Regions from separate parts of the Paraburkholderia sp. J63 genome, predicted to be linked through region 2. Evidence: riboswitches for the same ligand, from Rfam matches in the RefSeq annotation. Region 2 holds a riboswitch; each other region holds the start of a gene.
The links. Region 2 has a riboswitch for cobalamin ahead of cobW (cobalamin biosynthesis protein CobW). Riboswitches for the same ligand answer to the same signal wherever they lie in the genome.
Positions count from the first base shown of each region.

Region 1: another riboswitch for cobalamin. It lies ahead of U5775_RS28535 (TonB-dependent receptor domain-containing protein); the one in region 2 lies ahead of cobW (cobalamin biosynthesis protein CobW).
Region 3: another riboswitch for cobalamin. It lies ahead of U5775_RS05485 (HoxN/HupN/NixA family nickel/cobalt transporter); the one in region 2 lies ahead of cobW (cobalamin biosynthesis protein CobW).

Region 1 is NZ_CAJMZF010000034.1:81,830-84,089, forward strand. Features, by position in the region: gene U5775_RS28525 (porin) at 1-138, shown strand, start outside; gene U5775_RS28530 (BON domain-containing protein) at 172-579, shown strand; cobalamin riboswitch at 698-894, shown strand; gene U5775_RS28535 (TonB-dependent receptor domain-containing protein) at 1,164-2,260, shown strand, end outside.
Region 2 is NZ_CAJMZF010000033.1:10,324-12,583, forward strand. Features, by position in the region: gene U5775_RS27850 (cobalamin biosynthesis protein) at 1-308, opposite strand, end outside; cobalamin riboswitch at 571-842, shown strand; gene cobW (cobalamin biosynthesis protein CobW) at 1,102-2,211, shown strand.
Region 3 is NZ_CAJMZF010000003.1:277,582-279,841, forward strand. Features, by position in the region: gene U5775_RS05480 (alpha/beta hydrolase) at 1-915, shown strand, start outside; cobalamin riboswitch at 1,081-1,276, shown strand; gene U5775_RS05485 (HoxN/HupN/NixA family nickel/cobalt transporter) at 1,363-2,260, shown strand, end outside.

The DNA.
Region 1 (2,260 bases), on a different contig from region 2:
GCGCCCGCTTACGGCAACGCGCCGGCGCAGCAGCCGACCGTCGACAACATCGCAAATGCCTATATGGGTCCGGGCGGCGTGATGCAGAACTACCGCTCGCCGCATGTCGTGCTCATCGGCATGTATCACAAGTTCTGAACCGCGGAACCCCACATCCCAGCAGGAGAAAACATGTTGCTACGAACCGGTATCCGGATGGCCGCGATGACGCTGCTGATGAGCGCCTGCGCCAGCGCACTCGCGCAAGGCGGCGCGCCCGCGGTCAGCTCGCAAAGCGCCGCCGCGCCGCCCGCCGTAAGTGCACCCACTGCACCCGCTGCGCCCGCCGCAACCGCCGCAACCGACCGCCAGCTCGCCGCCGCCGTGCGCCACGCCTTGCATGCGGCGCGCAAGCACGGACTCAAATCGACCTTTATCCGCGTGCGTGCGCGTGACGGCGCCGTCACGCTCTCAGGCATCGTGGCCGCGCAGGAGCAGATCGCGCTCGCGGTTTCGGTGGCGCAGGGCGTGGCTGGCGTGCGCACGGTCATGAGCCAGCTCCAGGTGCGCAGTGACGGCGAAATGAAAGGCAGCCAGTAGCGACGCGCATGCCGGCGCACCGCGGACCACGCAGGCTCGACCCGGCTCGACGGGCGTTTTCGCAACACCCGATGCATGACGGTAGACGCCCGGAGTTGACGCGCATGAAGCGCGCCCATTACCCTTGCGCCCTGATGGTTCCCGGCGACGGGATCAAAAGGGAACGCAGGGGGCGCCTCGCCGCCCCGAGTCTGCGGCTGCCCCCGCAACTGTGAGCGGCGAGTCCGTGCCGAAATGGCCACTGGGAAACCGGGAAGGCCGGCAATGGGCGCCGACCCGCGAGCCAGGAGACCTGCCATCGACCGAGGTCCAAGCAGCCGCAAGGGGCGGGGTGTCCCGAAGCGCCAGCACCGCACGCACGCGGTCGCCCGTTGCAAGGACAGCCCGACCTCAGGATCAGTCGAATGTCCGCCATGATTGAAACGGCTCCCGCCGAGAGAGCCCGTCGCCGCATTGGCCATGCCGTTGGCCACGCAGTTGGCCAGCGCGTTGGCCACAGTGTTAACCACATTCCGCCGGCTGCCGAAACCTCCACCACCACAGCCCGCGAGCCGACGCTGCGCCTGCTCGCGACCGCCTGCGCGATGGCCGCTTGCGCGTGGCAAAGCGCGCACGCCGCCGACGGCGCGCCAGCGGCGCAGCCGCCATCCGCCATCGCCGCCGACGACACCAGCACCACGCTGCCGAACATCCTCGTGGTGGGCGACACGCAGCATCTGCCGCAATCGTTCGACCAGCGCTACGCGAGCACGCAGGTGCTCACGCGCGAGGACCTCGACCGCCTCTCCCCCGCCGACCCGAGCATCACGCAGGCCCTCGCGACGCTGCCGGGCGTGACCGTCGCCCAAAGCGGCGGCCCCGGCACCCTGGCGTCGGTGAGCATTCGCGGCTCGTCGCCCGAGCAGGTGGCCGTGTTCATCGACGGCATCCGCATCGGCTCCGCGACCACGGGCACGGCCGAGTGGGCCGATCTGCCGACGGAAGCGTTCGACCGCGTCGAGGTGATCTCGGGCCCGGCCGCCGCCTCGTTCGGCGCGGACGCGGTGGGCGGCGTCGTGCAGCTCTTCACGCGCCGCGCGTCGAATCAGCCGAACCGGACGACGGTTTCGTTCGGCGGCGGCTCCAACAAGACCTTCGACACGCAGTTGCGCACCTCGGGCACCGTGCCATCGAGCGGCCCGCTTGCGGCGCTCGGCGGTCTCACGTACTCGCTCGGCGTGCACGACTACAACACGGCGGGCATCGACGCGACCCGGCCCTGGGCCTATGGCCACGAGGACGGCCGCAATCCGTATCACGCGCAGGACGTCGACGGGCGCCTCGGCTACGCGCGCGATAACTGGTCGATTTCCACGTTCGCGCTCTATCACGCCTCCGACCTTTCCTATGACAATGCGGGCGGCAACGACCGGCAGCGCAACCATCAACTGACGACGGGCGCCGCGTTCCACCTCGACATCACGCCGTTTACGCAATTCGATCAGTCGGTGGGCTATGCGACCGATCGCGAGTTCATCTACTCGAACGATCCCACGATCCCGACCGACGAAATCGACTCGACGCGCCTCTCCACGTCGACTTCGATCACGCACCAGGAGAGCGGCCACACGCTGTTCGGCCAGCCGCTTTCGGGCGAGAGCAAGCTCGCCTACGACTTCTCGCGCGAGCTCGCGTTTCTGCC
Region 2 (2,260 bases):
GCCACGCTGGGCGCGCTGGACACGGACTGCATGCCGATGGCGTTCACGCGTTCGCGCGCGAAGGCCTCCAACGGCAGCGCATGCGCGGCGCAGAACGCGAGCAGCGCGGGCTCGGCGGCTTTTGCGTCGAGCGTGGCCACGGTCTTCACGCGTGCGAGCGGCCACGCGCCGAGCGCCGCCTGCACGGCCGCCTCCACCTGCGCGAGCGTCACGCCGCTGCGGCAGCCGAGGCCCAGCGCGAGCGGCGCAGCATTGTGCGCCGACGCGGGGGCGGCGGGCAAGGCGTCGGTGCTGAGGGGGCGGTTCACGTGAGGGTGCGATTTCGAGGGCGTGGCATGCGGGAAGCGCGCGCATTGCGCGGCGGGTCGACTCTGGATGGACCTGCGCGTGCATGCGATTGCGCTCCGGATGCGCGCAACGATAGCACACGGATTCCGGCCTTCGCGCGCGGGCCGCGTTGCGTCAAGGGTAAAACCGGAGCGCGCAGCGGGCCTCGCAAAAGGCCGTTGTGAAGCCCGCTGCACGCCTCGCGCGGCGCACGCGTCGGTTGACGCGCGCGCGGCCCGCGCCTACACTCGCACGCACTCTGGTGCTCGCGTGCGCGTACGTTCTGCACGCAGTTAAACGGGAATCAGGGAGCCATCCCGCCAAGGGCATGGCCAACCTGAACTGCACCCGCAACGGTACAACGAGCGCGTCGGCCGCCAGGCCGATGCAAGCCGCTTCGAAGCATGCAATGCATGCGTGACGCCACTGTGCGAACGGGCCATAAGGTCTGCCGCGCGGGAAGGCGAAGCGGCGCTTCGTCAGTCCGGATACCGGCCAGATACGAGGGACGCGCGCTGCGGGGTTGCGGCGCCGGGTCCATGATTTCCATGCGTCGGCAAGGGCCTGGCCCGCGGCGCGTCTTTGCGTGACACCGGTTACACCGTTGTGCAAGCCTCGCGGCGCACCATGCTTTGCCTTCGCGCGGCCATGCTGCCCGCGCTGTCCGTGCATTTTGCGTGGACGGCGTGCTCGACGGCGCGAACCCGCCAAAGACGTGCGCGCGAGCCCCGCGCGGCGCATCCCACCTGCGGCCCCGCGCCGAAGGAGCACCTCATGCAAACGCAGCACATGCGCAAGATCCCGGTCACCATCGTCACGGGCTTTCTCGGCAGCGGCAAGACCACGCTGCTGCGCCACATCCTCCAGCACGCGGGCGGCCTGCGCGTCGCCGTGATCGTCAACGAGTTCGGCGAGCTCGGCATCGACGGCGAGATCCTGCGCGGTTGCGGCATCGGCTGCGACGAGAACGGCAACGAACAGGCCGGCGCGCTCTACGAGCTGGCCAACGGCTGCCTGTGCTGCACCGTGCAGGAGGAGTTCTTTCCGGTGATGGAGCAACTGCTCGAGCGCCGCGGCGAGATCGATCACGTGCTCATCGAGACCTCGGGCCTCGCGCTGCCCAAGCCGCTCGTGCAGGCCTTCAACTGGCCGTCGATCCGCAACGCGTTCACCGTCGATGCGGTCGTCACCGTGGTGGACGGTCCCGCCGCCGCGAGCGGCCAGTTCGCCGGGAATCCGCAGGCCGTGGACGCGCAGCGCAAGGCCGATCCGAATCTCGATCACGAGTCGCCGCTGCACGAATTGTTCGAAGATCAGCTTGCGTCGGCCGATCTCGTCATCCTCAACAAGACCGATCTCATCGACGCCGCGGCGCAAGACGCGCTCATCGAAGACCTGCGTGAGGAACTGCCGCCGCAAGTGAAGATCGTGCGCGCCCAGCATGGCCAGCTCGATCTGCACACGCTGCTCGGTCTCGAAGCGGCTTCGGAGGAGAGCATCCATCTGCGCCACGACCATCACGGTCCCGCCGACGATCCCGACCATCATCACGACGAGTTCGATTCGGTCGTGGTGCAGGGGCGCGCGAGCTCGCGCGAAGCCGCGATCGAGGCGCTGCAAAAGCTCGTGGATACGCACACGATCTATCGCGTGAAGGGCTTCGCCGCGCTGCCGGGCGCGCCGATGCGCCTCGTGATCCAGGGCGTGGGCCGCCGCTTCGACAGCTATTTCGACCGCCGCTGGAACGCGCAGGAAAGCGCCGCGCAGCAGGACGGCACGATGGCGAGCCGCTTCGTGCTGATCGGCGAGGACCTCGACGCGGCCGTGCTGCAACGCGCGTTCGACGCCGCGCTCGCCGCGGTGCAGACCGCGCCGGCCAAATAAGAAGCATGCCTGGGCACGCAGCGATGCGTGCCCCCTGATTCACTGAAGC
Region 3 (2,260 bases), on a different contig from region 2:
GTGGCGACGAGCGCACGCTTTGGCGCCGCGGACGACAGTGTGCAAGCCATGCGCGACGCTTACGATGCGCTGTGCCGGCACTTCACGCCCGCGCGCGATGCGCGCCTCGCCATCGAAGACCATGTGATCAGCGAGCCTGGCCGGCACATTCCGGTTCGCCTCTATCGTCCGGTGGGCGAAGCGCCCGCGCAGGGCTGGCCGTGCGTGCTGTATCTGCACGGTGGCGGCTGGGTGGTGGGCGGCCTCGATTCGCACGAGTTCATCACCGCGCCGATGGCGCGCGATTTGTCCGCCGTGGTGGTGGCGGTCGATTACCGCCTCGCGCCCGAGCACGTGTTTCCGGCGGCGTTCGACGACTGCCTCGCGGCATGGCGGCATCTCCAGGCGCAGGGCGATGCCTGGGGAATCGATACGTCGCGCGTGGTGCTGGCCGGTGACAGCGCGGGTGGCAATCTGGCGGCGGCATTGTCTCTGGAAATTGCGAAGCGCGGCGGGGCAGCGCCGCGCGGACAGGCGCTGATTTACCCGGGCCTGGGCACGGATCACAGCCTGGCGTCCTTCCGTGACAATACCGACGCGCCGTTGCTGAGCACGGCCGATGTCGAATATTTCCTGCGTGTCTACGCGCCCGATCCCGCGAGCCACGACGACCCGCGCCTTGCGCCGCTGGCGGCGCCGTCCTTCGAAGGCCTGGCGCCGGCATTCGTGGCGGTCGCCGAGTTCGATCCGCTACGCGACGACGGAGAGTTGTACGTCGAGCGCCTGCGTGCCGCCGGCGTTCCCGCTCAGTTTCACCTTGGCCGCGGATTGCTGCATGGCTGCATGCGGGCAATGGGACGCTGCCCCGAGACCACCGGACTCTATGAGGCCTTTATCGCGGCGATAGCGGCAATGCTCGAAAGCCGGGCTGCGTAGGTCCAGTTGCGCCTCGGGGCCTTTGAACAGCGTTTCGCCATCGAATGGCTTTCCAGATAATTTCGCATTGGTTTCTATAAAAAGACGCGGAAAGCCATTCGAATGCGCCAGTGGGAGATTGGCGAGTTTTTCCACGGGTTCGATTGACCATCAGGGGCGTGACCGTTACGCTTGCCCGCTGATGGTTCCCGGCGACGGGATCAAAAGGGAACGCAGTGGAGGCCAGCGCCTCGAGTCTGCGGCTGCCCCCGCAACTGTGAGCGGCGAGTCCATGCCGAAATGCGCCACTGGGAAACCGGGAAGGCCGGCACCGGACGACGACCCGCGAGCCAGGAGACCTGCCATCGACCGAGGTCCAAGCAGCCGCAGCGGGCGGGGTGTCCCGATGCGCAAGCACCGCCTCGCGGTCGCCCGTTGCAAGGACAGCCCGACCTCAGGATCTGTCTCATGTCCACTGTTATCGCCAACGCATCCACACCGGGAGCGCTTCGCCGCCGCGTCGCCGGCATTTACCTCGTACTCGCGGCCTTCAATATCGGCGCCTGGATCTGGGCGTTCATTGCTTTTCACGCGCATCCGCTGCTGCTGGGCACCGGGCTGCTCGCCTACGGCTTCGGCCTGCGTCATGCCGTCGACGCCGACCATATCGCCGCCATCGACAACGTGACGCGCAAGCTGATGCAGGACGGCCAGCGCCCCGTTAGTGTGGGCTTTTTCTTCGCGCTCGGCCACTCCGCCGTGGTGCTGCTGGTCACCATCGCGGTCGCGGCGACGGCCGCCGCGCTGGAAAGCCGCGTCGAGGCCTGGAAGGACATCGGCGGCGTGCTCTCGACGAGCGTCTCCGCGCTGTTTCTGTTCCTCATCGCCGCGATGAACGTCATCATCCTGCGCGGCGTCTGGCGCGCGTTCGGCAAGGTACGCCGCGGCGAGCCCTACGACAACGACGACCTGGACCTGCTGCTGAACAGCCGCGGGCTGCTTTCGCGGATTTTCCGCCCGCTGTTCCGCTTCGTGTCGAAGCCGCTCTGGATGCTGCCGATCGGCTTCCTGTTCGGTCTCGGTTTCGACACCGCGACGGAGGTGAGCCTGCTCGGCATTTCGGCGAGCCAGGCCGCGCAGGGGCTCTCGATGGGCGTGGTGCTCGTGTTTCCCGTGCTGTTCGCGGCCGGCATGTCGCTGGTCGATACCACCGACGGCATCCTGATGCTCGGCGCCTATGACTGGGCCTTCGTGCGTCCGATTCGCAAGCTCTACTACAACCTCACCATTACGCTGGTCTCGGTGCTGGTCGCCGTGCTGATCGGTGGAATCGAAACGCTAGGACTCCTTGGCGATCAGCTGAGCC